4 regions of the Streptomyces sp. V3I8 genome follow, and region 3 is predicted to be linked to each of the others. Evidence: riboswitches for the same ligand, from Rfam matches in the RefSeq annotation. Region 3 holds a riboswitch; each other region holds the start of a gene.

What was found. A riboswitch is a leader RNA that binds a small molecule or an ion and turns the genes downstream of it on or off. The one in region 3 is predicted to bind cyclic di-AMP.
Positions count from the first base shown of each region.
Region 1: it holds a riboswitch for cyclic di-AMP, as region 3 does, so the genes downstream of both, QFZ75_RS15230 (C40 family peptidase) here and QFZ75_RS06460 (M23 family metallopeptidase) in region 3, are expected to answer to the same signal.
Region 2: it holds a riboswitch for cyclic di-AMP, as region 3 does, so the genes downstream of both, QFZ75_RS22525 (LysM peptidoglycan-binding domain-containing protein) here and QFZ75_RS06460 (M23 family metallopeptidase) in region 3, are expected to answer to the same signal.
Region 4: it holds a riboswitch for cyclic di-AMP, as region 3 does, so the genes downstream of both, QFZ75_RS10640 (M23 family metallopeptidase) here and QFZ75_RS06460 (M23 family metallopeptidase) in region 3, are expected to answer to the same signal.

Region 1 is NZ_JAUSZL010000002.1:3,486,693-3,492,339, forward strand. It holds gene pcrA (DNA helicase PcrA) at 1-2,130, opposite strand, end outside; cyclic di-AMP (ydaO/yuaA leader) riboswitch at 2,490-2,659, shown strand; gene QFZ75_RS15230 (C40 family peptidase) at 2,666-3,640, shown strand; gene QFZ75_RS15235 (hypothetical protein) at 3,699-4,052, opposite strand; gene QFZ75_RS15240 (C40 family peptidase) at 4,529-5,590, shown strand.
Region 2 is NZ_JAUSZL010000002.1:5,053,857-5,059,503, reverse strand. It holds gene QFZ75_RS22530 (polyprenyl synthetase family protein) at 1-836, opposite strand, end outside; cyclic di-AMP (ydaO/yuaA leader) riboswitch at 1,594-1,756, shown strand; gene QFZ75_RS22525 (LysM peptidoglycan-binding domain-containing protein) at 1,761-2,519, shown strand; gene QFZ75_RS22520 (HAD family hydrolase) at 2,513-3,382, opposite strand; gene fahA (fumarylacetoacetase) at 4,223-5,449, shown strand.
Region 3 is NZ_JAUSZL010000002.1:1,462,478-1,468,124, forward strand. It holds gene QFZ75_RS06440 (Glu/Leu/Phe/Val dehydrogenase dimerization domain-containing protein) at 1-338, shown strand, start outside; gene QFZ75_RS06445 (TetR/AcrR family transcriptional regulator) at 450-1,064, shown strand; gene QFZ75_RS06450 (SGNH/GDSL hydrolase family protein) at 1,169-1,954, opposite strand; gene QFZ75_RS06455 (DUF6250 domain-containing protein) at 2,116-2,835, opposite strand; gene QFZ75_RS06460 (M23 family metallopeptidase) at 3,081-4,019, opposite strand; cyclic di-AMP (ydaO/yuaA leader) riboswitch at 4,024-4,182, opposite strand; gene QFZ75_RS06465 (alpha-galactosidase) at 4,486-5,647, opposite strand, start outside.
Region 4 is NZ_JAUSZL010000002.1:2,422,494-2,428,140, reverse strand. It holds gene QFZ75_RS10650 (M16 family metallopeptidase) at 1-798, shown strand, start outside; gene QFZ75_RS10645 (pitrilysin family protein) at 795-2,183, shown strand; cyclic di-AMP (ydaO/yuaA leader) riboswitch at 2,453-2,610, shown strand; gene QFZ75_RS10640 (M23 family metallopeptidase) at 2,623-3,399, shown strand; gene QFZ75_RS10635 (GntR family transcriptional regulator) at 3,623-4,315, shown strand; gene QFZ75_RS10630 (HPr family phosphocarrier protein) at 4,552-4,833, opposite strand; gene QFZ75_RS10625 (bifunctional GNAT family N-acetyltransferase/acetate--CoA ligase family protein) at 5,136-5,647, shown strand, end outside.

The sequences.
Region 1 (5,647 bases), 2.0 Mb from region 3:
CAGCTCCTTGGTCTGGCCGAGGGCGCGCATGTGCGGGAAGACGCCGTCCTCCAGGCCGGTCAGGAAGACGACCGGGAACTCGAGGCCCTTGGCGGTGTGCAGGGTCATCAGGGTGATGACACCCGAGCCGTCCTCGTCCTCGTCGGGGATCTGGTCGGAGTCGGCGACCAGGGCCACCCGCTCCAGGAAGGCGGCGAGCCCGGCCGGCGTCTCGCCGTCACCGCCGTCGCCTTCGCCCGCGCCGTCCTCGCCCTCATCCGTGCTCGCACCAGCGCCGCCGGCCGCCTCCTGCTCGAACTCCAGCGCGACGGAGGCGAGTTCCTGGAGGTTCTCGATGCGGGTCTCGTCCTGCGGGTCGGTGGAGCTCTGCAACTCGGCGAGATAGCCGGTGCGTTCGAGGATCGCCTCGACGACGGTCGCCGGGCCCGCGCCGGACTCGACGATCGTACGGAGGTCCTCCATCAGCGTGTTGAACCGCTTGACGGCATTCGTCGAGCGGGCCGCCATGCCGTACGCCTCGTCGACGCGGCGCAGCGCCTGCGGGAAGCTGATCCTCTCGCGCTGGGCGAGCGCGTCGATCATCGCCTCGGCGCGGTCGCCGATGCCGCGCTTGGGCACGTTCAGGATGCGGCGCAGCGGTACGGAGTCCTCGGGGTTCGCGAGCACGCGCAGGTACGCGAGGACGTCGCGGACCTCCTTGCGCTCGTAGAAGCGGACGCCGCCGACAACCTTGTAGGGCAGGCCGACCCGGATGAAGACCTCTTCGAAGACACGGGACTGCGCGTTCGTACGGTAGAAGACGGCGACGTCGCCGGCCTTCGCGTCACCCGCGTCGGTGAGGCGGTCTATCTCGTCGGCGACGAACTGCGCCTCGTCGTGCTCGGTGTCGGCGACGTAGCCCGTGATGCGCGCGCCGGCGCCCGCGTTGGTCCACAGGTTCTTGGGGCGGCGGGACTCGTTGCGCTCGATGACCGCGTTGGCGGCGGTGAGGATCGTCTGCGTGGAGCGGTAGTTCTGCTCCAGGAGGATCGTCGTCGCGTTCGGGTAGTCCTCCTCGAACTGGAGGATGTTGCGGATCGTCGCGCCGCGGAAGGCGTAGATCGACTGGTCGGCGTCACCGACGACGCACAGCTCGGCGGGCGGGAGGTCGCCCTCCCCCGGCAGCACCTCTCCCGGCGGTACGTCCCCGGGATGCGCGGCGGAACCGGCGGCGGGGTCCGTGGCGCTGCCGACGAGCTCCCGGACGAGGGAGTACTGCGCGTGGTTCGTGTCCTGGTACTCGTCCACGAGGACGTGCCGGAAGCGGCGGCGGTAGTGCTCGGCGACGTCCGGGAAGGCGCGCAGGAGGTTGACCGTCGTCATGATCAGGTCGTCGAAGTCCAGTGCGTTCGCCTCGCGCAGCCGCGACTGGTACATCGCGTACGCCTGGGCGACGGACTTCTCGAAGCCGTCGGCCGCCTGGGCGGCGAAGTCCTCCTCGTCGATCAGCTCGTTCTTCAGGTTCGAGATCTTGGCGCTGAAGGACTTCGGCGGGAAGCGCTTGGGGTCGAGGTCGAGGTCGCGGCAGACCAGGGCCATGAGGCGCTTGCTGTCGGCGGCGTCGTAGATCGAGAAGGACGACGTGAAGCCGAGCCTCTTGCTCTCGCGGCGCAGGATCCGTACGCAGGCGCTGTGGAAGGTCATCACCCACATCGCGTTCGCCCGCGGGCCGACGAGCTGCTCGACGCGCTCCTTCATCTCGCCCGCGGCCTTGTTCGTGAAGGTGATCGCGAGGATCTGGCCGGGGTGCACCTTGCGCTCGCCCAGCAGGTGGGCGATGCGGTGGGTGAGCACCCTGGTCTTGCCGGAACCGGCGCCGGCGACGATGAGCAGGGGCGATCCCTGGTGGACCACCGCCGCGCGCTGGTTCTCGTTCAGCCCGTCCAGGAGCGCGGCCGGGTCCACGAGCGGCCTCGGGGCGCCGTCGCGGTAGTAGCCGTCCCTGGGCGGAGGCGCGTCGAAGCGCCCGCCGAACAGGTCGTCCGCGCCGGGGTCCGGCGCCTCGTCCTCGGGTGGCGGCGGGGGCTCTTCCTCATGGGCCCGGGAGGGCTTGAGGTCCGCCAGGAAGCTGTCGTCAAAGAGGCTGCTCATCGCTCTCCGAGTCTAGGCGCCCCCACCGACACCCCGCTCCCACCCACCAGACCCTCACCGAAAATTACGCTCCGGCCACGCTGTGCGACCAAGGAAATCGGTAAGGGGCGCGCGGAACTGCGCGACCGGCCACCACGCACCCGCGGACAGGTACGCGCGCCGCACACGCACGCCCCACACGCACACCACCCAAGACAACCGATCGCACACCATGCCAAATCGCCGCCGTCGAACGACACTCGGAGCCCAGGTCACGAAAATGTATCGGGCATATCGAACATCAAACTTCACAGGTGCCACACGAATTGGCTAACTTTCGATCAGGTCGCTCGACCCGCACCGGCGAACAACGCCGGGCCGGGCGCCCTCCGCCGAATCCGTGCGCCCTCGTGGCACCGGAACCGGGGACCCACCGATCACGGGGTGAATCGGTCCGACTCCCGCACGGGACCAGGGCCGTAGGGCAAACCTTCCGAAGCACCCGCCCGAACCCGACAGCTAACCCGGTAGGCGGATGACGGAAGGAGACGCCCTCGTGGCGCCACACCGCAGAGCGCGGTCCAGCGGTCCCCTGGGCATGCGGACGCCGGCTCCCGCCACCGCCGCACCGGCCTCGGTGGCCCTGCTCTCCCAGACGGCGGACGCCTCGCCGGCCGCGGAGCCCGCACCGGACGCGGAGAACACCCGGCCGAGCACGGAGGAAGTCCGGAAGAAGATCGACGACCTCTACCAGCGGGCGGTCACGGCCACCGAGAAGTACAACGCGGCCAAGGAGCGGACCACCAGGCAGCGCCGGCGCGTCGACACCCTCCTCGGCGACGTGGCGAAGCGCACGGGCGCCGCCGCCCCCGACAGCGCCGCGCTCCTGGCGGCGGACAACCCGCAGGACTACTTCGACCGGACCCGGCTGATGAACCGGCTCACCGCCCGGCAGAAGCAGGCCGTCGACGACTACGTGACACGGCGGGCCGCCACGACGACGAAGCGGCAGCAGGCGTCCGAGGGCCTGGAGACGCTCACCACCACGGAGAACGCGCTGAAGACGTCCAAGGCGGACGTGCAGCGCAAGCTCGCCGAGGCACGCGGGATCCTCGCGCGGCTGACCGCCGAGGAGGAGGCCCGGCTCGCCGCGATCGAGCGGGAGAGGCAGGCGGTCAAAGCGGCCAAGGCCGCCGAGGCGCTCGCCTTCGCCCGCGCCCAGATCGGCAAGCCGTACGTGTGGGGCGCGAGCGGCCCCGGCTCGTACGACTGCTCCGGGCTCACCCAGGCCGCCTGGAAGGCCGCCGGCGTGACTCTTCCGCGTACGACGTGGGACCAGGTGGGGACCGGCACGGCGGTCTCCGTGGACAGCGCCCGCCCCGGTGACCTCGTCTTCTTCTACGACGACATCAGCCACGTCGGCATCTGCGTCGGCGACGGCATGATGATCCACGCCCCGAAGCCGGGCGCGTACGTCCGCGAGGAGTCGATCCACTCCATGCCGATCCACAGCGTGGTGCGACCGACGTAGGCCACCGGCGCCCGGCACCGGGGGGACGGCCCCTGGTGCCCGGCCCTCATCGTCCTGTTCAGGTCCAGAGCAGGGCGATGAAGATGTTCACCGTGGTCAGTCCGCCCACGAGGGCGAACAGGCGCTTGTCGATCTTCTCCTCGTCGCGCTGCACGTAGACGAGGCCGAGGATCACGATCAGCAGGGCCAGCTTCACGCCGATCTTGATGTTGTCGACGCTCTGGTCGTCGGCCTGGTTGAGGCCGACGAGGACCGCGCCCGTGACCAGCATGGTCAGCGCGCCGTGCAGCATGGCGGGGGTGAAGCGGGCCGTGCCGTCGCCCATGGCCTTCATCTGCGTGAGGAAGCCGCCCAGCAGGGCGGCGATGCCGATGATGTGCAGGGCGACGAAGACATGAATGAGTACGTCCATGAGCCCGGACCCTAACCGGGCGCCGGTACGCCGACTCGCACCGGCCCGGACGGAACCTCGATCCCCGGCCCTGGCCCTGGCCTCCGACCCCGATGCCCGGCTCCGGCTCCGGTTCCGGCTCCGGCTCCGGCTCCGGCTCCGGCTCCGGCTTCCGCCCGTAGCACCGTCCGGTCCTTCGCCGGCCCCCAACGCGCGTATCGGTCACGGCGCTACGCCAAGCCGGTGACGCCGGGCCCGGATCACGGTCGCACCCGGTCGCCCTGTGACCGGATGCCATCACTTCCGTGCATGGCGTTACCAAGGGTGTGCGGCCAGGTTTAGCGTCCTTCCCCAGGTGCCCGGCTCCCCACCACATCCGCCCTGGCCAGGGGCGGCGGTCGGCACCACCGCCAGAAAGGTCCGGCGGCGTCCCGCTCCCCCTGTGCGGGCCGCCGCCGGACGTACGACCGGCCCTACGGAAGGAACGTGGATCGCACGTGGCAGCACACCGCAGGCCCAGGCAGCGCTCGTTCGGCGGCGGCACGGCCCGTACCGCCTTCACCGTCGCCCTCGCGGGCGCGGCGGGCGCGACCGGCTTCAGCGGGACGGGAGTCGCGGCGCCCGAGCTGACACCGGCGCAGGTGAAGGCCAAGGTCGACAAGCTGTACCAGGAGGCGGAGGCCGCCACCGAGAAGTACAACGGGGCCAAGGAGAAGTCCACGAAGGCCGCGGACCGGCTCGGCACCCTGCAGGACGAGGCGGCCCGCAAGACGGAGCGGCTCAACTCCGAGCGTGACGTGCTCGGTTCGCTGGCCAGTGCCCAGTACCGGGACGGAGGCGTCGATCCCTCACTGGCACTGATGCTCTCCTCGGACCCCGATCAGTACCTGGACGGCGCCGCGTTCGCCGAGCGGGCCGGCAGCAGGCAGGCGACGACGGTGTCCCGTGTACGCACCCAGTTGCGCGACATCGAGCGGCTGCGCGGTGCCGCACACGTCGAACTGACCGCGCTGGAAGCACACCGGGCCGACCTGAAGCGGCACAAGAAGACGGTCACCGGGAAGCTCGGCGAGGCGCGCGAACTGCTCGCGCGCCTGCCGGACGGGGACCGGGCGCGCATCGGTGCCGACAACCCGGACATCGCGCGCGCCTCACGCACCGGCCCGGCCCCGCGCGGCCTCGGCACGGGCTCCCCCGCGGCCGCCTCCGACTCCCGTGCGGCGGCGGCCGTCTCCTACGCGTACGGGAAGCTCGGCAGCCCATACGTGTGGGGCGCCACCGGTCCGGACGCCTTCGACTGCTCCGGCCTCATGCAGGCCGCGTACCGCTCCGCGGGCATCGAACTGCCCCGGACGACGTACGCGCAGATCGACGCGGGGCGGCGCATCGCGCGCTCCGAACTCCGCCCCGGCGACCTGGTGTTCTTCTACTCGGGCATCAGCCATGTGGGGCTGTACGTGGGCAACGGCCGGATGGTGCACGCACCGAACCCGTCGGCACCGGTACGGGTGGCCCCGATCGACGAGATGCCGTTCGCGGGGGCGACACGGGTGGTGTGAGGCAGGTGGTGTGAGGCAGGTGACGTGAGGAGGCAGGGTCACAGGGATTGCCGTACG
Region 2 (5,647 bases), 3.6 Mb from region 3:
TCGTCGTCCGTCAGGTCGGAGGCGAGCAGCTCGGACAGGGCGATGTCCTCCGCGAGCCCCAGCCGCTCCACGCGCTCGCGCAGCCGCAGCACGGGCATCGTCGGGATGCCCTCGCGCAGATCGGTGCCCGGCGTCTTGCCGGACTCGCGCGAGTCGCTCGCGATGTCCAGCACGTCGTCGGCGAGCTGGAAGGCGACGCCGAGCCGCTCCCCGTACTGCGTCAGCACGTCGACCACCGTCTCGTCGGCGCCGGACATCATCGCGCCGAAGCGTCCGGCCACCGCGATCAGCGAGCCGGTCTTGCCGCCGAGCACGTCCATGTAGTGGTCGACCGGGTCGCGGCCGTCACGCGGTCCCGCCGTCTCGAGGATCTGGCCGGTGACCAGCCGCTCGAAGGCCTCCGCCTGGATGCGTACGGCCTCGGGGCCCAGGTCGGCCAGGATGTGCGAGGCGCGCGCGAAGAGGAAGTCGCCGGTGAGGACCGCCACCGAGTTGTCCCAGCGGCTGTTGGCGCTGGGCACCCCCCGGCGCACGTCCGCCTCGTCCATCACGTCGTCGTGGTACAGCGTGGCGAGGTGGGTCAGCTCGACCACGACCGCCGAGGGCACGATGCCCGGCGCGTACGGGTCACCGAACTGGGCGGCGAGCATCACGAGCAGCGGCCGGAACCGCTTGCCGCCCGCGCGCACGAGGTGCTGCGCGGCCTCCGTGATGAACGGGACCTCGCTCTTGGTGGCCTCGAGCAGTCCCTCCTCGACAGCCGTCAGTCCGGCCTGGACATCGGCTTCGAGAGCCTGGTCCCGCACGCTCAGCCCGAACGGCCCGACGACGGTCACGAGGGTCTCCTGTCTGCTGACGCTCTCAACGGCGGTCTCTGGATGCTCTGGGTGTGCTGGGTGCGCTCGGTGCTGTAGGCGTTTGTCGATGTGTCGCTGGTGGCACTCAAGTCAGCGTATCCGGTCGTCTTTCGATCACGATGAGCGCCCGCCCGTCACCTGCCGTCGCCCTGCCGGACACACTCCACCTGGTCCCTTTTGCCCCCATGGACCGGATCGGGCGCGGTCGGATCACCGGCGGTATGTTCCGGATCCACCGGTATGACGGATGCGATCCGGACAGCCGGCACGCCCCGGAACGGGCCCGTCACATCCGCACGCCCCCACACCCCCGCCCCGCACCCCTCGCCGCGAGGAGAACCCACGAGGTCTTCCGCGTTCCCCGCGACGGCGGAAACAAGCGCCACACGCGCGTGGCCGGGGCGGACCCGGCGGGCCTGTCCGCGAATAGCCGGATTCCGCACTTCGGAATGCCCCGAAGATACCTTCTTGACCGAATTGACCATACGCTTCCCCCACCCCCTTTCCGTGACCGTGAATTGAGTCACGTCTGTCCGAAGTGATCATTTTGTCCGGTCTCCCGACTTCCCTTTGCAGAAAGCAAGTTGAAGTTCATATTCCGAATAGATCAAGGAATACGCGGTCGACTTCGCTGGTCATTACCACCGGGGCGTGAATATGGGGCTTGTTAGCGGCATGTGCTCTCGCATACGTTCACGTCACTCCGGACGGACCGCCTAATCCTGCCGCCGCCCGGACATTCCAGTCACCCATTCACTCGCGTACGGCAGGAGCGGGGAACCCAGGTAAGTCGCCGGTCCGAATCCCGGAACGGCTCGGGGTGCAGTCGCGTACAGCACGCGGCCGGGCAGCTCCCGCCCGAACCCGACAGCTCACCTCGTAGGCGCCGGAGAGGAATGCGTCATGGCCTCACGAGGCAAGCACCGCCGTCCCCGAACGAGCACCCTCACCCGTGGCATCGTCGCCGCGGGGACCGGCGGTGCCGCGCTCGCGCTCCCCCTCGTGGGGGCCACCGGCGCCCACGCCGCACAGCCGACCCACGCGGCTCAGGCGGCCCAGACGGCTCAAGCGGCCACGGCCGTGGTTCCGCAGGTCTCGCTGGTCACGTACGAGGTGGCCGGGGGCGACACCCTGTCCAAGATCGCCAAGGCGCACACCACGGGCGACTGGAAGAAGCTGTACAAGGCCAACCGCGCGGTCATCGGCGACGACCCGGCGCTCATCCGTCCGGGCCTCGAGCTGACCGTGGGCACGAAGAACGCCGACGCCCCGGCCGGGACGGCCGCGGCGGCCGAAACGACCACGGCCTCCGCCGTCACCCCGGCCACCGCGAAGACCTACACGGACGACCTCGACGGCTGGATCCGGGAGTCGCTGGACGTCATGGCCCAGCAGGGCATCCCGGGCACCTACGACGGCATCCACCGCAACATCATCCGTGAGTCCTCGGGCAACCCGCAGGCCATGAACAACTGGGACTCCAACGCGGTCGCCGGTACGCCGTCCAAGGGGCTCCTCCAGGTCATCGACCCCACCTTCGCGGCGTACCACGTGTCCGGCACGTCGCTCGACCCCTTCGACCCGGTCGCCAACATCACGGCCGCGTGCAACTACGCCGCCGCCAGGTACGGCTCCATCGACAACGTCTTCGGGGCCTACTGACCGGAACCCGGACCCGCGCCCCGGCCGGTACCGGGGCCGGGGCCGGGGCGGGGGCGGTCGGAGAACATCCGCTCCAGGACCACCGCGATGCCGTCGTCCTCGTTCGAGAGGGTGATCTCGTCGGCGACCGCCTTCAGTTCGGGGTGCGCGTTGGCCATCGCGACCCCGCGCGCCGCCCAGTCGAACATGGGGATGTCGTTGGGCATGTCCCCGAAGGCGACGGTCTGCGCGGACGTCAGGCCCAGATGCTCGGCGGCCAACGCGAGCCCCGTCGCCTTCGTGGTGCCGCATGGCTGGAGTTCGACGGTACCGGGGCCGGACATCGTGACACTGGCGAGGGAACCCACCGCTCCGCGCGCGGCGGTCGCCAACTCGTCGTCGGACAGCAGGGGGTGGCGCAGCAGCACCTTGCTGATGGGCTGCGTCCAGAGGTCGTCGCGCCGCAGCACCCGTACCGCCGGGAGCGTCGGGTGCGGCATCTCGTAGCCCGGCTCGATGAGGGTGAGGCCGTCCACGCCGTCCTGGTCGACGGCCGCGTACACCTCGCCGACCTCCGCCTCGATCTTGCCGAGGGCCACCTCGGCCAGCTCGCGGTCGAGGGTGACGGACCACACCATGCGGTTCGCGCCGGCGTCGTACAACTGCGCACCCTGTCCGCACACCGCGAGTCCCCGGCTGCCCAGTTCCTCCAGCAGCGGGCGTACGCGCGGAGCGGGGCGCCCCGTCACCACGAGGTGCCGGGCACCTGCCCCGACCGCCATCGCCAGCGCGGTGCGTGACCGGTCCGAAAGGGTGTCGTCGCCGCGCAGCAGCGTCCCGTCCAGGTCAGTGGCGATGAGTGAATATGCATTCGGTGCGGCCATGATCAGAGAATACGGATCGAATGCTCCAGCGACTCGACGCGAACCGGACGTCGTCCGGCACCTCGACCGTCCCACGCGTCGCCGTACGCCCCCTCCGGCCCCGGCTGTTGGGGTCGATCCCATGACAAATCGGCCACCGCGCCGACCGGCCGCGCGCCCCTCCCCACGCCTCCCTTCCGCGGCCTTTCCCGGTCTCTCTCCGGTCCCTGTCCGGCCCCTCTCCGGTCCTCCCTCAGGCTCTTCTTCCATTCCTCCGCCGGTTCCCCTTAAGGTCGCCCCGGGCCGCCCCGGGCCGTCCCGGGCCGTCCCGGATGTTCAGCCGCGCTGTCCGGCGAGGTGGCGGACGAGGAAGTGCCGGGCCGCGGACGGCAGGTACCGGTACGGGTGCGGGCAGGAGGTGAGGGTCCACAACGACCAGGCCCGCCCGAAGAGTGACCCGGGCGCAGCCGCGGCTGCTGCCGGGGGCGCGCCGAACGCGGCAGACCCCTTTCCGCGCGCCACCGCACGCACCTGTGCGCCGGCCTGCGCGGCGAGCGCCGCCGCCTCCAGGGCGGACCGGCCCGCCCCGACGACGGCCCGTCGGGCACGACCGCGGCGAGTTCTGGGGGGGCAGGTCGAGGTGCGGGGCGCGGACGACGTCGATCCCCGGTCCGCCGGACGAAGGCGCGCCGCAGGTGGCGCGAGACCGCGGCGGGCGTGCACCTGTCCCCCACGTGTCCCGCACATCCCTGGACCCGAACCCACCCTTAATCGGACATTGCGAACTCTTCAGGCACTGCCCCCGCCCGGCCCCTCCCCGTAACGTGTGCTGCACCCACACGGAAAGCGAGGCAGCACCCCATGCCCCCCTTCGATGTCCCCGAGGGCGATCCCTTCGGCCCGCACAATCTTCCGTACGGCGTCTTCTCCCTGAACGGCTCTCCGGAGGGCTCCGATCAGCGGAGCGTGGGTGTCCGGTTGGGCGACCACGTCCTCGACGCGGGCGCCGCCGCGGTCGCGCTCGGCTCCCCGTACGCCTCCCTGCTCGCCCGGCCCTCGCTGAACCCGCTGCTCGCGGCCGGCCGCACGGCGTGGTCGGACGTCCGGCGGGCGCTCACCGCGTGGGTGACGGTGCCGGCCCACCGGGAGACCGTCGCGCCCCTGTTCCACCCCCTCTCCGAGGTGACCCTGCACCTCCCCTTCGAGGTCGCCGACTACGTCGACTTCTACGCCTCCGAGAACCACGCCCGGAACGTCGGCCGGATCTTCCGTCCTGACGCCGAGGACTCCCTCACCCCCAACTGGAAGCATCTGCCGATCGGTTACCACGGCCGGTCGGGCACCGTCGTGGTCTCCGGGACCGACGTCGTACGCCCCGCCGGGCAGCGCAAGGCCCCGGCCGACCCGGCGCCGGTCTTCGGCCCCTCCGTCCGGCTGGACATCGAGGCGGAGGTCGGTTTCGTCGTCGGCGCGCCCTCCGCGATGGGCAGGCCGGTGCCGCTCGCCGACTTCCGCGAGCACGTCTTCGGGCTCTGCCTCCTCAACGACTGGTCCGCCCGCGACCTCCAGGCCTGGGAGTACGTCCCCCTCGGGCCCTTCCTCGGCAAGTCCTTCGCCACGTCGGTGTCGGCGTGGATCACCCCGCTCGACGCGCTGGAGGACGCCCGGATCGCGCCGCCGGCGCGCACGCACCTCCTCCTCCCCTACCTGGACGACGCCGCCGAGGAGCCGGGCGGCTACGACCTGCGCATCCGCGTCGCCGTCAACGGTCATGTGGTGTCCGAGCCGCCGTTCTCCACCATGTACTGGACGGCCGCGCAGCAACTCGCCCACATGACGGTCAACGGGGCCTCGCTGCGCACCGGCGACCTGTACGGGTCGGGCACCGTGAGCGGGGTCTCGGAGCGTGAACGGGGCTCGCTCCTGGAGCTGAGCTGGAACGGCCGGGACGCGCTCGAACTGCCCTCCGGGAAGCGGACCTTCCTGGAGGACGGCGACGTCGTGACCCTGACCGCGTGGGCCCCCGGCCCGGACGGCACGCGGGTGGGGCTCGGCGAGGTGAGCGGACGCGTCACACCGGGCGTGTGACGGGCCGCCCCCTCCCCCGGGGGTGTGTTCACGGATGTGGGGTCGTGGGGATCCGCGGGCCGGTGGGGACCGGTCGCGCAGTTCCCCGCGCCCCTGAGGTGCGTGGGGCTCCCGGTCCTGTGTCGGGTCGGGTACGGGCGCGTCCGGACTGAGCGCGCCGTTCGTTCCCCGCCCCCGGGAGAGCGTCCCCCGGGGGAG
Region 3 (5,647 bases):
TCAACCAGCGCCGGATCACCGCGCGTTGGATCGTCGAGGCGGCCAACATGCCCGTCCTGCCCGAGGCGGAGGAACCGCTCGCCGCGCGCGGAATCACCGTCCTGCCGGACGTCGTGGCCAACTCCGGTACCAACGCCTGGTGGTGGTGGACGCTCTTCGGTGACATCGGGGCCGACGCGGACGAGGCGTTCGCGTACACGCGGCGCTCGATGCGCGCCCTGGTCGACCTGACGCTCGCCCGTGCGCAGGCCGACGGGACGACACTGCGGGCCGCCGCGCACGCCGTCGCCGCGGAGCGCCTGCCGGTGATCGCGGAGCGCTTCGGCCGGTACCGCTGACGGCTCCCACGGTGCCGGTGACGTGCCCGCGCGGTACCGGTGGCGTCCTCCACGCGGCCGGTAACCGCCCCTGTGACGGTGCCGCCCCCGACCAGGCCATAGGGTTGTCCGGTGGCAAGGGTGCGGTTGGGTGTGGCGCAGCGGCGCGAGGAGTTGCTGCGGGCCGCCGTCCGGCAGATCGAGGAGCACGGTGTCTGCGCGGTGCGGATCGCCGATGTGGCGAACGCGCTGGGGGTGAGCAACGCCCTGGTGCTCTACCACTTCTCCACGAAGGAGAAACTGGTCGCCGCCGCGTTCACGTACGCGGCCGAGGACGACCTCGCCCACCTGCGCAAACTGCTCGGCCGCCGCACGACCGCACGGCGCAGGCTGCGGGCCGCCGTGCGCTGGTACGCGCCGACCGGGCAGGCCAAGGGCTGGCGGCTGTGGATCGAGGGCTGGGCGGTCGCACTGCGCGAGCCGGCGCTGCGGGACGTCACCCGTGACCTGGACCGGCAGTGGAAGGCCGCGCTCATCGAGGTCATCGCCGAGGGGGTGGCCGGAGGCGAGTTCCGGTGCCCGGACCCGACGGGCACGGCGCTGCGTCTGACCGCCCTGCTGGACGGACTGGCCGTGCAGATGACGGCGTACCCGGGCGCGGTGTCACGCACCCGCACCCAGCAGTGGGTGGACGAGGCACTGGCCCGCGAACTGGGCCTCGACGAAGGGGCGTTGCGCGAGAGGTGACCGGTGCCGCCCGACGGCACCGGCCGGGCGGCACCGGCCACCCCTCGAAATCCCCTCCCCACGGACCTCGCGGAGCCTTCAGGCCTCCGGGATTTTCCGGATCTTCAGGCCACGGCCTCGATCCACGTCTTGATGTCGCCCGGTGACAGGCTTCCCTTCGCCACCACCCGGTCGCCCGAGGACTCCCCGCGCAGCCGCCGGCCGATCCACGGCACGAGGTACTCCCGGGCCCATTGGATGTTGTCGCGCCGTACCTCCGACGTGCCGCGCGGCGGCAGCGGCGGCCAGGGCTGGTCCGGATCCGCCGGCACCTCGAGGCCGAGGACCTGACCGGCGCGCAGGGCCACCCGGGTGTGCCCCTCGGGCGACAGGTGCAGCCGGTCGCCGTCCCAGGCCCGCCGGTCCTGGATGGTCCTGAGCGACCACAGGTCCAGCACCGGGCAGTTGTACCGGTCGGCGATGGCCCGCAGATGCAGGTTGTAGGTGGCGATCTTGCCGCGCATGTGCCGGAGCACGGGCACGCCACGGGTGTCGAACCCGGTGGTCACCAGGACCGTGCCGACGGCCGACGTCAGGTCCGCGACGGCCCGCTCGTAGCGCTCCGCGACCTCGTCGGGATCGGTGCCCGGCCGGATGATGTCGTTGCCGCCCGCACAGAAGGAGACCAGGTCCGGAGCGAGCTCCCTGGCCCGCTTCAGCTGGTGCTCGACGATCTGGTCGAGCAGCTTCCCGCGGACCGCGAGGTTGGTGTAGCCGAAGTCGCCCTCGGGCCGCCGGTCCGCGAGCAGCACCGCGAACCGGTCCGCCCAGCCGACGAAGGACCCGTCCGGGCCGGGGTCGCCGACGCCCTCGGTGAAGCTGTCCCCCACCGCCACGTACGACCCGATCACTGATCTGTTGTCGTCTTTTCTGTTGCCGTCTCTCGAATCGTCTGCCACGTCGGCCCATGATTCACCTTGGGGTGTGAGCTACGCGACCGTAGGAAGGGGTTGACGCGCGGTGAGATAAGCCACTTGTCAAGTGTTGGTCAATCCAGGAATACAGAGCTCCTTCAGGTACGTTTCCGCAGCTCCCGTACGTGGAAGTCGCTGATCGCGAAGTGGCTCCAGGTGGTCCGGAAGGCGAAGTGCCCGCTCGTGTACGGCTCCGGGTCCGTGTGGTCGAGAACGAGCCGGCCGTTGTTCCACCACTGGACCGTCGAACCGTCCGAGACGATCCGGACCCGGTTCGGCCGGTTCGCGGTGAGCAGGGGCTCCGTGTAGTCGTGGATCAGCGGCCGTACGCCCGCCTCGCCGACGTAGCGGCGCAGCCTGGTCGTGGTGTTGCCGTTCGCGCCGTATCCCACGTAGTACGTCCTGAGGTGGTCGTAGGTCGCGAGCGCACCGTCGCGGGGCGTGGCGAAGAGGTCGTCGGGCGAGCGGGCGTCGATGGCGTTCCAGAAGTTGTTGAGGTCCGAGACGCGGTCGTTGACGCCGCCCGCGCCGATCGGGACGGCGGTGTACCCGATGACGTACGGTCCGCGGAGCGCGTGCCTGAACCAGACCGTCGCACCGCCGGGTACGTCGATGTCCAGGACACCCCGGGAGGCGGTGACGCTGCCGCCGTCCTGCAGTTCGGTCACCCACCGGCCGAGGCCGTGCCTGAAGTCGTCGCGGGCGAGGATCCGCCCCGGGCGGTGGCGGTCCGCGGCGCCCGCCGGCGCTCCGGGGACGAGCGCGGCGAGGCCGGCGCCTGCGGCCAGGGCTCCGAACGCCCTGCGTGTGGTCGTCATGGCGCGGTTCCTCCGGGGGTGGTGAGCGACGGCTCCGGCACCGCCATGGGTGCGGAAAGCGCTTGTGGAGATCACTCTGGCGCCTGCCGCCCACCCGTGTCGACGCTCCGCCCGGCCACGCCACGAGACCGCAACACGCCGCGCCCGTCGCGCGGGCGGTACGGGCCGTACCGTCCGCGCGACGGCATGCCGAAGGCCGGACCCCGTGACGGGGTCCGGCCTTCGAAGGACGTGCCGAGCGGGTGTCAGACGGAAACGCCCTTGGCACGCAGGTACGCCAGCGGGTCCACGTCCGAGCCGTAGTCCGGGGTGGTGCGGATCTCGAAGTGCAGGTGCGGGCCGGTGACGTTGCCCGTCGCGCCGGAGAGGCCGACCTGCTGTCCGCCGGTCACGGCCTGGCCGGCCGAGACGGACAGGGAGGACAGGTGGGCGTACTGGGCGTAGTGGCCGTCGGCGAGCCGGATGACGACCTGGTTGCCGTACGCGCCGCCCCATCCGGCGGAGACCACCGTGCCCGCGCCGACGGACTTGAGCGAGGTGCCGGTGGGCACCACGAAGTCGACACCGGTGTGGTAGCCGCTGGACCACATGCTGCCGGACATCTTGTACGAGGTCCCGATCGACGCACCCGCGACCGGCAGCGAGAAGCCGCTGGAGGCCGACGGAGCGGTCGAGGTGGCGGCGGAGGTGTCCGTGGCCCTGGACGTCGTGGCCGGCTTCTTGGCGGTGGACCGCCCGGCCGCCTCGGAGGCGTCGGAGCCGGTGGTGGCCGCGGCCCCGCCGAGCGTGAGCTTCAGGCCCGGATGGATGAGCGACGGGTCGCCGCCGACCACGGTGCGGTTGTCCGAGTACAGCTTCTTCCAGCCACCGTCGACGTCCTGCGTGTCGGCGATCTTCGACAGGGAGTCGCCCGAACGCACGGCGTACGTCTTGGTGGTGACCTTCTGCGCCCCGGTCTTCCCCGCTCCGGCCTTCTTGTCGGCGGCCGGTGCGGACTTCGGGGTTTCGCTCGCGACGTTCGAGGCACTCGCGACGGAGTCGGCGGCGGACTGCGGGGTGGCGGCGTGCGCTCCGGCCGCGCCGAGCAGCGGGAGGGCGAGGGCCGCGCCCCCGGTTCCGGCCACGGCTATGGAGCGGGTGAAACGCTGGGACCTGGGACGGCGGTGCTTACCCTTCGCGGGCATGACGAATTCCTCTCCGGCGCCTGCGAGGTGAGCTGTCGGGTGCGGGCTGGAGATGCCCGGCCGTGCTGTCGCACGGCTTAACCCCGAGCCCGTTCCGGAGACCGGAACAGGCGTAGTACCTGTGGGTCCCCCGCTCCTGCCGTGGATCGGGTGGGTGTGCGGATTCCGGGCGGCGGCAGGATTGGGCGTCCGTCCGGATTGGAGGTGAACGTAAGCGACATGAAGAGGCGGAAACAACCTTCGGGGTTTCCTGTGTCCCCTGTTTCCTTGATCCTCCGATGGAATACCGGTCACCCTGCGTGAATACGGGCCGCCTTTTCCTTGCTGCGGCCCTGGAAACAAAGTGGACTTACGTGAGCATGGCGACAGCGGAACGTCACGGATATGACGCTGCTCACGGCGCACGGCCCCAGGAGCCTTCATTCCGGCACGAGTTGGAACGAAGGCTCCATTGCGGACACATCCGTCACATGCGACGCAGCCGGACAACTGCCGCGTCGAGATCCCCGCGCAGCCCCGTCCGCACCCCGTGGTGCAACAGCACCGCACCCCGGTGCACTTCGCCCGTTTCGAGGCATTCGTACGATGCTGACGGGTCGAGTCCGCGCAGCCGCAGCGGCGGGACCGGCTCGCCGTGGTGCTGGGCCTGCAGCCAGGCGAGGACGACGGTCTCGCCGCCGCGGACGTACTGGACGGCGCTCAGCCCGCCCTCCGGCGCCCGCAGCCGGTACAGGTCGCCGCCCTGCACGACGGGCCGGATCTCCTTGTAGAGGTCCACCCAGGTCCGCGCCTCGGCCAGCTCCCCGGCGCTCCACCGGGTGAGGTCGCCGCCGACTCCGAGCACCCCGGCCATCGCGCTCACGAACCGGAAGCGCAGCGAGCTGACCCGCCCGTTGAGCTGGGTGTTCGGGCTGTCTGTGACCCAGGCGGCCATGGCCCGCGCGGGATGCACCTGGCTGTACCCGTGCTGGATGGCGAGCCGGTCGAGCGGGTCGGTGTTGTCGGAGGTCCACACCTGGTCCGTACGGGCCATGATCCCGAGGTCGATCCGCCCGCCGCCGCCCGAGCAGGACTCGAAGGCCACGTGGGGGTGGGCCGCCCGCAGCCGGTCCAGCAGGCGGTACAGGGCGTGCACATGGTCCACCCACAGCCGCTGCGGATACGCCTCGCCGGGCCAGCCCGCGTCGGTGAAGCAGCGGTTGAAGTCCCACTTCACGTAGTCGATCGGCGCGCTGGAGAGCAGCGCGTCGAGCTGTTCCCACAGGTACTCCTGGACGTCCTCGCGGGCGAGGTTCAGGACGAGCTGGTTGCGCAGTTCCGTGCGCCTGCGGCCCGGCTGGAACTGCACCCAGTCGGGGTGCGCGCGGTACAGCTCGCTGTCCGGGTTGACCATCTCGGGCTCGACCCAGATGCCGAACTGCATCCCGAGCCCGTGCACGTAGTCGCTCAGCGGGGTGAGGCCGCCGGGGAAGCGGTCCCGGTTGACCGTCCAGTCGCCGAGCCCGGCCCGGTCGCTGGTGCGCGCCCCGAACCAGCCGTCGTCCACCACGAACAGCTCGATCCCCGCGTCGGCGGCCCGGCGGGCGAGCGCCCGCTGCTGCTCCTCGGAGATGTCGAACTCGGTGGCC
Region 4 (5,647 bases), 960 kb from region 3:
GCCTTCTTCCGCACCTACTACGCGCCCAACAACGCCGTGCTGTCGATCGTCGGCGACATCGACCCGGAGCAGACGCTCGCCTGGGTCGAGAAGTACTTCGGCTCCATCGCGGGCCACGACGGCAAGCCCGCCCCGCGCGACGGCTCGCTCCCGGAGACCATGGGCGGGCAGCTGCGCGAGGTCGTCGAGGAGGAGGTCCCGGCCCGCGCGCTGATGGCCGCCTACCGGCTCCCGGAGGACGGTACGCGCGCGTCCGACGCCGCCGACCTCGCCCTGACCGTCCTCGGCGGCGGTGAGTCGTCCCGGCTCTACAACCGGCTCGTACGCCGCGACCGCACCGCCGTCGCGGCCGGGTTCGGCCTGCTGCGCCTCGCCGGAGCGCCCTCCCTGGGGTGGCTCGACGTGAAGACGTCCGGCGACGTCGAGGTCCCGGTGATCGAGGCCGCCGTCGACGAGGAGCTCGCCCGGTTCGCCGCGGAGGGCCCCACGGCCGAGGAGATGGAGCGCGCGCAGGCCCAGCTGGAGCGCGAGTGGCTGGACCGCCTCGGCACGGTCGCGGGCCGCGCCGACGAACTGTGCCGGTACGCCGTCCTGTTCGGCGACCCGCAGCTCGCCCTGACCGCCGTGCAGCGCGTCCTCGACATCACCGCGGAGGAGGTGCGGGAGGTCGCCGAGGCCCGCCTGCGCCCCGACAACCGCGCGGTGCTGGTCTACGAGCCGACCGCCCCCGAGGGGACCGGCGCCTCCGAGGGCACCGACACCGCCGCTGACGACACCGACGAGGAGGCGGCCAAGTGACCGAGCTCGCCACGATGGAGTTCCACCCGCAGCCCCAGGCCGGCGAGGCCCGGCCCTGGGCCTTCCCGGCGCCCGAGCGCGGCGCGCTCGGCAACGGCCTGACGCTGCTGCGCTGCCACCGCCCCGGCCAGCAGGTCGTCGCCGTGGAGGTGCTCCTGGCCGCCCCGCTGGAGGCCGAGCCGAAGGGCCTGGACGGCATCGCCACGATCATGGCGAGGGCCTTCTCGGAGGGCACCGACAAGCACTCCGCCGAGGAGTTCGCCGCCGAGCTGGAGCGCTGCGGCGCCACGCTCGACGCCCACGCCGACCACCCCGGCGTCCGGCTCAGCCTCGAAGTGCCCGTCTCCCGGCTGCCCAAGGGGCTCGGCCTGCTCGCCGACGCCCTCAGGGCGCCCGCGTTCGACGACGGCGAGATCGAGCGGCTGGTGCGCAACCGGCTCGACGAGATCCCGCACGAGAGCGCCAACCCGGCCCGCCGGGCCGCCAAGGAGCTGTCCCGTCAGCTCTTCCCGGCGGACTCCCGCATGTCGCGTCCGCGCCAGGGCACCGAGAAGACGGTCACCGCGATCGACTCCGCGGCCGTACGCGCCTTCTACGAGAAGCACGTGCGCCCGGCCACGGCCACCGCGGTCGTCGTCGGCGACCTCACCGGCGTCGACCTCGACGCGCTGCTCGCGGACACGCTCGGCGCCTGGACCGGATCGCAGGCCGAGGCGCGTCCCGTGCCCTCGGTGACCGCCGACGACACCGGCCGGGTGATCATCGTCGACCGGCCCGGCGCCGTACAGACGCAACTGCTCATCGGCCGGGTCGGCGCAGACCGGCACGACCGCGTGTGGCCCGCCCAGGTGCTCGGTACGTACTGCCTCGGCGGCACCCTCACCTCCCGCCTGGACCGCGTCCTGCGCGAGGAGAAGGGATACACCTACGGCGTACGGGCGTTCGGCCAGGTGCTGCGCTCCGCCCCGGACGGCACGGGCATCTCGATGCTCGCCATCAGCGGTTCCGTGGACACCCCGAACACCGGCCCGGCGCTCGACGACCTCTGGAAGGTGCTGCGCACGCTCGCCGCCGAGGGGCTGACGGACGCCGAGCGGGACGTCGCCGTGCAGAACCTGGTGGGCGTGGCGCCCCTGAAGTACGAGACCGCGGCAGCCGTCGCGGGCACGCTCGCCGACCAGGTCGAGCAGCACCTGCCGGACGACTTCCAGGCGACGCTGTACCGGCAGCTCGCCGCCACCGGCACCGTGGAGGCCACCGCGGCCGCCGTGAACGCCTTCCCGGTGGACCGGCTGGTGACCGTCCTCGTCGGTGACGCCGCGCAGATCGAGGAGCCGGTCAGGGCCCTCGGTATCGGTGAAGTGAGCGTGGTGACGGCCGAGTAGCGGCCGGCGGAGGCTGGGCCCGGGTGACTGGATGAGTCCCCCGGGCCCTTTTCCGTTTCTTCCGCCTCTTCCGTCTGTCTTCTTGTCTGTCTTCCGTCCGTTGTCCGCCTCGGTGCGTGGCGTGTCCGATGCGCCCGTATTGGTACAGAGGTTGCCCGTCTGCCCTGTGGCGTGCGCTACAAAAGTGGTGATCCGTTTGTCTGCCGAAAGAGGCGCCGTTTAGCGTCGGTCCGGCTGTTCGTCAGGCAGTGCGCCGCGTCCGCGGCACCGGACAGTCATCGCCGAGTCCCCGTACGGCGCGAGCCCGGGGAGCCGGGGACCCACACGTCCCTGGGGTGAATCGGACGCCCTTCCCGAAGGGCGCCCGTAGGAGACCTTCCTGCTCCGAACCCGTCAGCTAACCCGGTAGGCGAGAAGGAAGGAAAGGACCAGCCACTTCATGGCGTTCACCCGCGCCACGGGGAAGCACCGTCTTCCCAGCCGCATGACGCGTACCACCCGCAGGACCGTCGGCGTCGCCGCCCTCGCCACCACCGGCGTCGTGGGCACCCTGGCCGCCTCGCCGGCGCTCGCCGCCGAGGGCGGGATCGAGCAGACGGGGCCCCTCAAGGCCGTCACCATGGGCGACTCGGTCGCCCACGAGATCGACGCGCAGGCCACCGCCCAGCGGCAGGCCGCCGAGCAGGCCGCCGCCCGCGAGAAGGCCGAGGCCGACGCGAAGAAGCGCGCCGAGGAGGCCGCGGCGAAGGCCGAGAAGGAGCGCGAGGCCAAGGTGCGTGCCGCCCGCGAGGCCGAGCGCAAGCGTCTCAACGCGTACACCGCGCCGATCGCCGGCTCGTACGTCTCCACCTCCTACCAGGCCGGCGGCGGCATCTGGTCCTCGGGCAGCCACACCGGCATCGACTTCCACGCCGCCGGCGGCACCCCCGTGCACGCGGTGGGCTCGGGCACGGTCGTGGAGGCGGGCTGGGGCGGCGCCTACGGCAACCAGGTCGTCATCAGGATGACCGACGGCACGTACACCCAGTACGGGCACCTGTCGTCCATCGGCGTCACGGTCGGCCAGACGGTCACGCCGGGACAGCGGATAGCCCTCTCCGGGGCGACCGGCAACGTCACCGGGGCGCACCTGCACTTCGAGGCGCGCACCACCGCCGAGTACGGATCCGACATGGACCCGGTCGCGTACCTGCGCGGGCACGGCGTGAACGTCTGACCGCACGGCACAGCCTCGCGTCGCAGGACACCGCGTCGCACGACACCGCACTTCGGCGGAAGGCCCCGGCTCACCGAGCCGGGGCCTTCCGCCGAAGTGCGGTGTGTCCAAAAAATATCCATGGATTCCGGACTGCCTTCGGAATTTCCCGTCCTCTGCAATAGAGTCACCGGAGAAGCGTCAATCGACCGCGTTTCGCGGGGGTTAAGGCGGAGGTCCGGTCATGCGTATTCCCGCGCGCTCGGTATGCACGGCGATCCGTGACGACATCGTCGCGGGTGTCTACGAACGCGGCGGCCGGCTCACCGAGGAACTGCTCGCGCGCCGGTACGGCGTCTCGCGGGTCCCCGTGCGCGAGGCGCTGCGCACCCTGGAGGCGGAGGGGTTCGTGGTCACGCGCCGGCACGCGGGCGCGTGCGTCGCGGAACCGACGGAGCAGGAGGCCGCCGACCTCCTGGAGATGCGCGTGCTGCTGGAGCCGCTGGGCGCCGCCCGGGCCGCCCAGCGCCGTACCGAGGCCCATCTCAAGGTGCTGCGCGGCCTGGTCAGGCTGGGACAGGAGCGGGCCAGGCGGGGCAACAGCGAGGATCTGCGCTCGCTCGGCGGCTGGTTCCACGAGACGCTCGCGCAGGCCTCGGGCAGTCCGGCACTGACCTCGACACTCGCCCAGCTGCGGCACAAGATCGCCTGGATGTACTCGGTGGAGGCGCCCGCGCACCCCGCCGAGTCCTGGACCGAGCACGGGGCCATCGTGGACGCCGTCGCCCGCGGGGACAGCGACCGGGCCCGGTCCGTCACGGCGCTGCACGCCGAACGGGCGACGGCCGCGCACCGGCTGCGCTTCCCCGGCGGGAACCGCGCCGAGCGTGTGAGGACTTCGCAACATCCCGTAAACACGGCGGGCCTGCGGCATTAACAGAAGCGCCGTATACAAAGAGTGTTATTCGGTGGGGGCCTATTTCTGTTGCCCCTTTTTCCGCGTTTCCGGGAATTAGCGGGCACGGTATTTCCGTGTGTACGGGAATCGGCTGGCCGGCGTGTACGGGAATCGGCCGGCCGGCGTCGGCCGAAAAGCGTGAACGGCAAAGCCGCGTCGCCCCGGGTGGGAGTGACGCGGCTCCGCCGTACGTGGAGATACGCGGGTCGCGCGGATCAGACCGTCTCGGGGAGCTCCTCGAGACCCTCGGAGACCAGCTTGGCCAGGCGGTCGAGCGCGGTGTCCGCGCCGTCGGCGTCGGAGGCCAGGACGATCTCCTCGCCACCCTGGGCGCCCAGGCCGAGGACCCCGAGCATGGAAGCGGCGTTGACGGGGTCGCCGCCGGCCTTGGCGATCGTCACGGGGACGCCGGAGGCCGTGACCGCCCGGACGAAGATGGAGGCGGGGCGGGCGTGAAGACCCTCGGCCCAGCCGACGTTGACGCGGCGCTCAGCCATGTGATGCTGCCCTTCAGGTGTCTCAAGGTTGTCTAGACCAGTGTTCCACACGTGGAGCGCGCCCCGGGCGGGACGCGACCCCAAGACTGCCCCGCGCCCCGGCCGTGCGCGAGCCCGGCGGCACGGAGCGCGCGCGGCGGCACGGAGCACGCGGTCCGTCCGCGCTGACCCGGGACCCGCCCGGGACCCGCCCGGGACCCGCCCGGGACCCGCCCGGCGCCGGGACGCACACAGGGACGCACGCCGGGATCGGCCCGGCAGAGCCCCCGCCGTTGTCGGACCCGAGCCGTAGTCTGGGCCCCATGCAGACCCCGACGGACCGGCACGAGTACCCCGCGCACTGGGAGGCCGACGTCGTGCTGCGCGACGGCGGCACCGCGCGCGTCCGGCCCATCACGGCCGACGACGCCGACCGCCTGGTCAGCTTCTACGAGCAGGTGTCCGCCGAGTCGAAGTACTACCGCTTCTTCGCGCCGTACCCGCGCCTGTCCGCCAAGGACGTCCACCGCTTCACCCACCACGACTTCGTGGACCGGGTGGGGCTCGCGGCCACCGTCGGCGGCGAGTTCATCGCCACCGTGCGCTACGACCGCATCAGCGCGGACGGCATGCCCGCCTCCGCCCCCGCGGACGAGGCGGAGGTCGCCTTCCTCGTCCAGGACGCCCATCAGGGCCGCGGCGTGGCGTCCGCCCTGCTCGAGCACATCGCGGCCGTCGCCCGCGAGCGGGGCGTGCGCCGGTTCGCCGCCGAGGTGCTGCCCGCCAACAACAAGATGATCAAGGTCTTCACGGACGCCGGGTACCGGCAGAAGCG